3 regions of the Lysinibacillus sp. NPDC093712 genome follow, and region 3 is predicted to be linked to each of the others. Evidence: riboswitches for the same ligand, from Rfam matches in the RefSeq annotation. Region 3 holds a riboswitch; each other region holds the start of a gene.

Region 1 (3,290 bases), on a different contig from region 3:
AACTAGTGTCAACACGCTCTTTCAAAGGAAAAAATGAAAATACAGTACGATTATCGCACTTATGATTATATATGATAGTCGTCTGCTTTAATCATTAAACAAATTTAGAGGTCTACTGCCGTTGATTTCCGCGGGCACAACGTAAGCCGCAACCCTCGCTAACGCGCGATCTGTTGCGTCTTACGTACTGTGCGTTCTGAGCCGGAGTCGCCCGCCCTCCACTCCAATCAACTTCAAACAGCTTCAAACAGCTTCATAGAGAGGGGATGCTCGAAAAGTATGGCAAGACGAAAGTAAGAACCCATTTTTCACAATAAAAATAACAAAAGGGATTAAGATTTCTATTCTTAATCCCTTTTGTCGACAAGCTCGGCAGCTCATAGTATGATGAGCTACCTTTTTTTAATTTATATATTCATTTCTAGAAGCTCTAAACGAACAGAAGAATAGTAATGCCGCAACGACAACAAACAGCCATCCAGCTGTATCCCAGCCGCCAAATAAATCATGTAAGTAACCAAATAAAATAGGACCTACTGCGGCTAATAAATAGCCTAATGATTGCGCAAAGCCAGATAAATCTGCTGCCTCAAATGCCGTACGTGTACGAAGTGTAAAGAACATCATTGCAAGTGAAAATGAAGCACCACCTGCTAAGCCTAGCAATATCATCCACAATACAGCAAGACTAGTCCATTCCATGACAAGGCCAGTAAAGCCGATGAAATAAAAGGCAGTAAACATTAAAACGAGGGGTCGCTGTGATGTCATTTTACTAGCGATAATCGGTACAGCTAAAGCCATAGGTACTTGTGAAATTTGCATGATGGAAAACATCCAACCTGCACGATCTGCGGCTATACCTTGTGCAATATAGATTTCAGGAATCCAAGCAGCGGTTGTATAAAATAATAATGATTGAAAACCCATCGCGCCAGTGACTGCCCAAGTAACTGGTGATTTCCACAATGGTATACGTTCTTTCGTAGCGGCTACAGTTGGTTCAGGCTTATTAAATTTTAATTGTGGAATCCAAATAAAAATCGTCACTACGACAAGGGCTAGAGCGATTGCAAGTGCACCTTGCCAGCCAAGAGATGCATTGGCTATGGGATAACTAATACCAGCACCAATTCCAGCTGTTAAATTCATGGACATTGTGAAAAATGCCATCAGTAATCCAACATGATAAGGGAATTTCATTTTAAGTAGCCCTGGAATTAGGACGTTGCCAAATGAAATAGCTACACCTATTATCATTGTACCAAATACGAGTAATCCAGTAGTTCCAAGTGAGCGCAGTACAATTCCTAGCGCTAATAAAATCGTTGATATAAATAGTGTTAATTCAAGACCCAGTTTTCTTGCAACTAATGGGGCAATAGGTGACACTAGCGCGAATGCAAGCAATGGAATTGTTGTTAGAAAGCCTGCAAGTACGTTAGATATACCGAGATCCTCACGAATGAAGGAAATAATTGGTCCTACAACCGTTAATGGCATACGTAAAGTCGAAGCAAGAAAAATTACACCGATGACTAATAAGAGCGTTGTGCCCTTCCAGTTAATCTTTCTGCTAGGAAAAGTAGATTCCTCGTTAGTTGTCAAAATAAGTACCTCCCTGATAGAACAATTATAATTCGAACCACTATAACACTTTATCACATCAATAAAAATAGTAGAATATTCATAAAATACAGAACATTAATCGTTTTATTGAAATGTCTTAGGTCGTATGTTAAACTAAGACACATCATAAATTTAATAATTATATGCCTCATGTTTGTATTGAGGTAGAGGTCGCGGTATTTATAAGTAAGCTAATGGAAATGACAAGCATTGAAGATGTTAGCCGAAAGGAAATATTGCCGAAGTGTGAGGGGACTTGAAAACCTCATGCTGGGGCTGTCTCCGAAAGGAACAGAACTGTCACGTTGGACAACGTGTTGTGCTATCATTTTTAAGAAACAGAGGATTTACTTAGCCATCACAACGTTCATGTGATGGCATTTTTTTGCCTCTTAGAAAAGGAAGGAAGCTTTAACGTGAGTGAGATAAAAACTAATCAGCTCGGTCATAAAGCACCAGAGTTGAAAAAAGAATTAAAAAGCCGCCATATAACAATGATTTCGTTAGGCGGTACGATCGGAACTGGGCTATTTCTTGCAAGTGGTGGTGCTATAGCGCAGGCTGGACCAGGTGGTGCACTTCTTGCTTACGCATTAATCGGCATTATGGTGTACTTCTTAATGACAAGCTTAGGTGAAATGGCTGCTTATATGCCTTCATCAGGTTCATTTAGTACGTATGCAACAAAATTTGTAGATCCAGCGCTTGGCTTTGCGCTTGGCTGGAACTACTGGTATAACTGGGCGATTACAATTGCCGCTGAAATTGCAGCAGTTTCTCTTATAATGAAGTACTGGTTCCCAGACAGCTCTTCGGCACTATGGACAGTCATATTTATTGCGATTGTACTAACATTTAATTTACTATCTGTAAAAAGCTATGGTGAAAGTGAATATTGGTTCGCAATGATAAAAGTTGTGACTGTTATTGTTTTCATTATCGTCAGCCTATTGATGATTTTTGGTATTTTAGGTGGGCAAGCTCCTGTAGGCTTTACGAATTTCTTTATAAGTGATGGACCATTCCACGGTGGCTTCCTTGCTACATTCGGAATATTTCTAGCAGCAGGCTTCTCGTTCCAAGGAACAGAGCTGTTAGGGATAACTGCTGGGGAAACTGATGATCCTGGTAAAAATATTCCGAAGGCTGTTAAGTCTGTCTTTTGGCGTATTATTTTATTTTACATTTTAGCCATTGCAGCAATTGGGATGTTAATTCCATTTACAGATGCTCGTTTACTGTCTGAAGATATTGCTGTTTCACCATTCACATTAGTGTTTGACCGCTTAGGAATTGCCTTTGCTGCTTCATTAATGAATGGCATTATTTTAACGGCGATGTTGTCTGCAGGTAATTCTGGATTATATGCATCATCACGTATGTTATGGCAATTAGCAGTAGATGGACATGCACCTAAGATTTTCGCTAAGCTAAGCCGTCGCGGAATTCCAATTTACGCATTACTGTTGACATTAGCAGTAGGTTGCTTGGCATTTTTAGCATCATTCTTTGGTGATGGCGTTGTCTATATGTGGCTTTTAAACGCATCTGGGATGTCAGGCTTTATTGCATGGCTTGGTATTGCCTTTAGTCATTACCGCTTCCGTAGAGCTTTTGAAGCACAAGGCATAGATCCCAAATTACTACCTTATAAAGCAAAG
Region 2 (3,290 bases), on a different contig from region 3:
AAGTAATCGCAGTGGTAGAAGCGGGCGAAGGGGCAGCACCTGCACCTGCAGCAGCAGCACCAGTTGCGGAAGCTCCAACACCAGCGGCTCCTCAAGCAGTAGCTGCACCAACACCAGCAGCACCAGTTGTGGAAGAAACTTCTGGCGAGCGTGTAATTGCATCTCCTGCAGCACGTAAACTTGCTCGTGAAAAAGGTATTGATCTTGCAGCTGTATCTCCAGTTGATCCACAAGGTCGCGTACGTGTACAAGACGTTGCAGCTCACGGTACAGCACCTGTAGCAGCACCTCAAGCAACACCAGCAGCTCCAAAAGCAGTAGTAGCTGTTGATGAGTCACGTGTTACAGTTGAAAAAATGAGCCGTCGTCGTCAAACAATTGCTAAACGTTTATTAGAAGTTAAGCAATCGACTGCTATGCTTACAACATTCAATGAAGTAGATATGACAAATGTTATGGCATTACGTTCTCGTAAAAAAGATCAATTCTTTGAGTCTACTGGCTCTAAGCTTGGTTTCATGTCATTCTTCACAAAAGCTGTAGTTGCGTCGCTTAAAAAATACCCTTATGTGAATGCTCAAATCGTTGGCGATGAAATTCACTTAAATAACTTCTTTGATATTGGTGTAGCTGTATCAACTGAAGAAGGTTTAGTAGTACCAGTTGTACGCGATGCTGACCGTAAAAACTTTGCTGAAATTGAAGATTCAATTGCAGACTTAGCTAAAAAAGCACGCGATAAAAAACTAGGTTTAGCTGATCTTCAAGGTGGTTCATTTACAATTACAAATGGCGGTGTATTCGGTTCATTAATGTCAACACCTATTATGAACGGCACACAAGCTGCTATTTTAGGAATGCACTCAATTAAAAAACGCCCTGTAGAAGTAAATGGCGAAGTAGAAATTCGTCCTATGATGTATTTAGCATTATCTTACGACCATCGTATTATCGATGGTAAAGATTCTGTAGGCTTCCTTAAAACTGTTAAAGAGTTACTTGAAAATCCAGAAGATTTATTATTAAATTCTTAATCCGATAAATTAAGTGTTCAAACCCTGCAAACTTAACTGTTTAGCAGGGTTTTTTCATTTTAGATTGATTTCCGCTATAATGGAATTTCCTTGATGGTCTAAATGGCCTTTATTTGACAGAAAAATCGATTCTTATGGTTTATAAATCTTGTTTTTTTATAATAAAAATTTGTGAAATGATGGCAAACATAGTTAATGTTATTCTACTTTATTTATGGATTTTAGAAGGATTATAGGTTAATTTTGTAATTAGTCAGAAAAATGATAAAATTATCTTGACGACTATGCTAGCTTTATAGTAATATTTATATATTAATTAAATAAACAAACCTCACTTTTGTTTTTTGTGAGGTAGAGGCGCGGTATTTATTAGTCCATTGCTGAGTTTAAGCAAGCGAAGACGTAATGGAGAAGGAAATATCGCCGAAGTATAAAAGGAGCTCGTACTTTTATGCTGGGTCTGCAGTGAATAAGTGCAGGACTGTCCTAGTAAATTAAATTCCAGTTTACTAGGTTGTGCTATCTCGGAAACATGGAAATTATAGTGAGGATTTGGGCAACTGTCAATAAAAGGTAAGACCTAAGTTCAAAACTTAGGTCTTTTTTTGTACAGTTGCTTTATTTTTTTTACAGAAAAGGGGAGTTTTAGATGAAAAGAAAATGGTTGTTATTTATGTTAACAGCAATGACAGCAATCGTGTTAGCGGCTTGTGGCTCTGGTGACAAGGATGAAAAGACAACAGGTGATGGTTCAAAGGAAGAAACTGGTGGAGAATTCCGCATTGGGATGGAAGCAGGTTATCCTCCTTTTAACTGGACTCAGCAAGATGATGCAAACGGAGCAGTAAAAATTGCCGATAATGCAGAGTATGCAGGCGGTTATGATGTACAAATGGCAAAAAAAATCGCTGAAGGTTTAGGTAAAAAATTAGTAGTTGTAAAAATGGAATGGGATGGTTTAGTACCTGCGCTTCAGTCAAAAAAAATCGATGCGATTGTAGCAGGAATGTCTCCAACAGAAGAACGTAAACAAACAATCGATTTCACTGAAAACTACTATACTTCTGATTTTGTAATGGTAATTAAAAAAGGTAGCAAGTATGAAAAGGCAAAATCAATTCAAGATTTCTCAGGTGCAAAAGTTACATCTCAGCTAAATACATCTAACTATAATGTTATCGATCAAATTAAAGGTGTAGAAAAGCAAACAGCGATGGAAAACTTCTCTGCAATGCGTGTAGCTCTAGAAGCTGGCAAAATTGATGGCTATGTAGCTGAACGTCCAGAAGGTATTTCGGCAGCAGCAGCTAATGACAAATTCACATTTGTATCTTTTGAAGAAGGATTTGATACAGATATTTCAAATACTTCAATTGCAGTTGGTTTACGTAAAGGTGATGCTAGTCTAGATAAAATCAATGAAATCTTAAAAGGTATTTCAGAAGATGATCGCCAAAAAATTATGGAAGAAGCTATTCTTCAACAACCTGCAGCTCAGTAATACAAAAAGAGATAGGGTTGTCCTTAACGAAAAAACAGCATACCGGCAATTTCAAGTATGCTGTTTTTTTCCAAGTGAAAATTCACCTACAAATTATGAAAAGAGAAGTTGATTTTTACTAATTGAAAGTCGTGACATTTTGCTAAAAGCGACTGGGACAGCCTTTATCATATTTAATTTGTTCAGAGAGGCAGTCATTCTGAATAAAGTCATGTCTAAGAAGTGTGTCACATATTTTGAATAAAGCAAATTAATTCAAATGAAGAGATGATTTCACAAAAGGCATAATTGATATAAAGCAACAACACGTTGTTAGGAGGAACATCATGAGTTTAGAATGGATCATTTCTATTATAGAAAACAACTGGCAAATGTTTTTACGAGGAGCGTATTATACGTTACTCATTTCAACAATCAGTACAATTATTGGTGCATTCATCGGATTTTTTATTGGGATTATGCATACCATTCCAGTTCGTAAAAAAAGTATAAAACATTATTTATTAAAATGTATTAATTTTATACTGACATGCTATGTTGAATTTTTCCGTGGTACACCAATGATTGTACAGGCAATGGTAGTATTTTACGGGCTAGATATTGCTTTTGGCATCGATATGCACTTTATTACAGCTGGTATTTTAGTCGTTTCACTGAATACTGGGGCATATATGGCGGAAATCGTACGCGGTGGGATTGTCTCAATCGATAAAGGGCAATACGAGGCTGCTTCTGCGATTGGCATGGGACATGTG
Region 3 (3,290 bases):
AAATTTTTATTCCTCAGTCGATTGATGCAACAATTTTAACGGAATTATTAGAGGTTAAAGTGCTAACACCGAAGCGAGGACAAAAAAAAGAATTAGTAGATTTGGCCATGAAAAATGCAGAAATTGCTGTGGCGGCAAAATTCCAGCTAATTGAGCGACAGGAAGAGCGAACAATTGGTGCTTGCGAGGCATTAGGTGAAGCAATGGGGATTTCAGCACCTCTTCGCATTGAAGCATTTGATAATAGTCATATGCATGGTGCTGATGCGGTATCAGCAATGGTTGTGTTTATTGATGGTAAACCTGCAAAGAAGGAATATCGTAAATACAAAACACGCACAGCCGCTAAACATGATGATTACGGAGCAATGCAAGAAGTGATACGTCGCCGTTACACGCGTGTATTGAAAGAAGGTTTGCCATTGCCTGATTTAGTTCTAATAGATGGCGGTAAAGGACAGATGGAAGTAGCGCGAGAAGTGTTAGAGGATGAGCTTGGTCTTGTTATCCCAATTGCTGGCTTAGCAAAAGATGAAAAGCATAATACATCACAGCTTTTATTTGGAGATCCGCCCGATGTCATTGCATTAAAGCGGACAAGTGACGGGTTTTATTTACTACAGCGTATTCAGGACGAAGTACACCGTTTTGCTATTACATTTTTACGCCAACAGCATGAGAAAAATGCTATTCAATCTGTTCTCGATGGAATTGAAGGTGTTGGTCCAAAGCGCAAGCAACAATTATTGAAGCATTTCGGCTCTGTTAAAAAGATTCGTGAGGCAAGTGAGCTTGCACTTCAAGAAGCGGGAATACCTGCGAACTTAGCGAACAGTATTTACAATTATTTTCAGCAACAGACATTGTCAAAGGATTAGACATATGCTAAGGTTGTCATAGAACAATGAAGTGAAAACACTATCTTGTTCTATGACACCTTATATGAATGTTTATGTGAGCAAAGCATAAAAAGGAACTATTTTCATAAAGGGAAAATTAATAAATTCACTATTTTAAGTGATGATAGAGGTGCAAGATTCAATAGTAGCACATTGAAGGATGGACAAATCCAGTGACGATGTGTGAAAGGGGAGCTTGCCGAAGTGAAGTATCGTTGTTTCCGATACTTTGCTGGTTTTGCATTTAATAGATGTAAGACTGTCGAATCTTTACGTTTCGGAGAGCTATCACACATGCGCAAGCTTTTTATTGTACATGTTGCAGGCAGCTTTCACGTTATGTGAGGGCTGCCTTTTTGCTGTTCAAGTGACGAATTGATAAAGGAGAATGATGATAATGGCTAGTATTGTATTGAAATTTGGCGGACCTGCAATCGCTTCAACTGAGCAGATTCGAGAGGTCGCTAAAATAGCGATAGCCAAAAAAGAGCTCGGCTATGAAGTAGTAGTAGTAACCGCAGCAATGGGTCGCACAGCAAAAGACTTAGCGAAGATGGTCCGTGATTTATCAGACGATGCTTCTAAACGTGAGATGGATGTACTACTATCGACGACCTCACAATTAGCAAGTGCCCTATTTGCAATTGCATTACAAGAGGAAGGTTATGATGCAATTTCATTGACTGGCTGGCAGGCTGGTGTGCAAACAGATGCGAAACATTTTAATGCACGTATCGACCATATCGATGTGTGCCGTATGAAAGAACATTTGATACAAGGACAAATTGTCGTTGTTGCGGGGGAGCAAGGTATTAATAGTGCGCACAATATAACAACACTAGGTAAGGGTGGCGCAGAAACAACAGCAGTAGCCATTGCAGCCACATTAGAAGCGGAACGTGTTGATATTTATACAAATGTGGATGGAGTTTATACAGCAGATCCTCGTCATATTGAAAAAGCAAGAAAGTTAAAGGAGATTTCATATGATGAAATGCTTGAACTATCACATTTAGGTTCACATATTTTACATCCACGTGCAGTGGAGCTCGCAAAAAAGTTTCAAATCCCAGTCATTATTCGTTCAAGCGTAGTAGATTCAGAAGGTACTTTATTGAAGGAGGAAGTTGAAATGGAGAAAAATTTAATCGTACGTGGTGTTGCTTATGAGTCTGATATTATTCGTCTAACAATCGGTTATGATACATACTCAACTGCATCGTTAGCAGATATGTTTGCTATACTTGCAGAAAATCGCATTAATGTTGATATTATTGTGCAAGCTATTATAGAAGGTGTGAGACCATCAGTATCTTTTACAATTTTAAAAGAAGAGTTTGCTGATGCTTTACGTGTACTAGAGGATAGTAAATTGTCACTTGGTTTTAGCTTTGCAGATTTTCAAATTGGCTTAGCGAAAGTTTCAATTATAGGATCAGGCATGGCATCAAATCCTGGCGTTGCTGCACGAATGTTTGATCGTTTACGACGCGAGGATATTGCAGTAAAAATGGTCAGTACTTCTGAAATTAAAGTTTCTGTTGTTGTGCCACAGGACGAAATGATTCGCGCTGCAAACGCATTACATGATGAGTTTAATTTAGCGGAGAAGATTCATGCACAGTAGCTTTCTATAAAGTATAGATGGATACAGCGGTTGATTTCCGCTTCGGGCGGACGCTTTCCGCGGGCACATACGTAAGCCATAACCCTCGCTAACGCGCGGTTTGTTACGTCTTATGTTCTGTGCGTTCTGAGCAGGAGTCGCCGTCCTCCGCTTCAATCAAAGGTACAAGGTGGCATGAATATTCCAATTGATTACTATAAAAGGATAAAAAAATGACAAAAGGCATCAAGAGTTACTTCATGTTGCCTTTTGCCGATACTCAGAAAGGATTGCTTTTCTAACAAAATCGCAATCCTTTACTAGTTTATTTATTTGGTATTGTGTTCATAATACGTTCTTTAACATCCCATTTAACTGTAAACATGACGAGCTGTTGCTTTTCACGCTTTTCATCATAACATTCTGTTAAGTAACCTTTTACTTGCTGGATTTGTTCAGCAATAAACCCTGCTTCTAGTCTGAAGCTACGATTATGAATTTGCAAAAGTGTAGGTTCGTTCGATAAATGGAAAATGCGTCCATCTTTAGACTCCTTTGTCAATTCAAGAGTACCCCAGCACGCATCCGCGAAAAATGCGATAAGTTCATCTTGACTTTTACAAGGGAACTTCCGTGCAAGCTCCTTCCCTGCCCAATAAAGCACGTCATTTTCATGCTTACCGAGAATAGAAGATAGAATATGATCACGGATTAATTCATATCCGAATGAAGAGATTGTATTAGATGGATTATTTAACATTGAAATCCTTCTTTCTTAGAATTTT

What was found. Region 3 has a riboswitch for lysine ahead of ACQKNX_RS11675 (aspartate kinase). Riboswitches for the same ligand answer to the same signal wherever they lie in the genome.
Region 1: linked by a shared signal. The riboswitch ahead of ACQKNX_RS17755 (amino acid permease) and the one ahead of ACQKNX_RS11675 (aspartate kinase) in region 3 are both predicted to bind lysine.
Region 2: linked by a shared signal. The riboswitch ahead of ACQKNX_RS06020 (transporter substrate-binding domain-containing protein) and the one ahead of ACQKNX_RS11675 (aspartate kinase) in region 3 are both predicted to bind lysine.

Annotation. Positions count from the first base shown of each region.
Region 1 covers NZ_JBNNUU010000004.1:490,172-493,461, reverse strand. The annotation lists gene ACQKNX_RS17760 (CynX/NimT family MFS transporter) at 403-1,608, opposite strand; lysine riboswitch at 1,787-1,962, shown strand; gene ACQKNX_RS17755 (amino acid permease) at 2,046-3,290, shown strand, end outside.
Region 2 covers NZ_JBNNUU010000001.1:1,150,987-1,154,276, reverse strand. The annotation lists gene odhB (2-oxoglutarate dehydrogenase complex dihydrolipoyllysine-residue succinyltransferase) at 1-1,034, shown strand, start outside; lysine riboswitch at 1,379-1,564, shown strand; gene ACQKNX_RS06020 (transporter substrate-binding domain-containing protein) at 1,684-2,535, shown strand; gene ACQKNX_RS06015 (amino acid ABC transporter permease) at 2,862-3,290, shown strand, end outside.
Region 3 covers NZ_JBNNUU010000002.1:830,686-833,975, reverse strand. The annotation lists gene uvrC (excinuclease ABC subunit UvrC) at 1-878, shown strand, start outside; lysine riboswitch at 1,017-1,195, shown strand; gene ACQKNX_RS11675 (aspartate kinase) at 1,297-2,526, shown strand; gene ACQKNX_RS11670 (YslB family protein) at 2,831-3,265, opposite strand.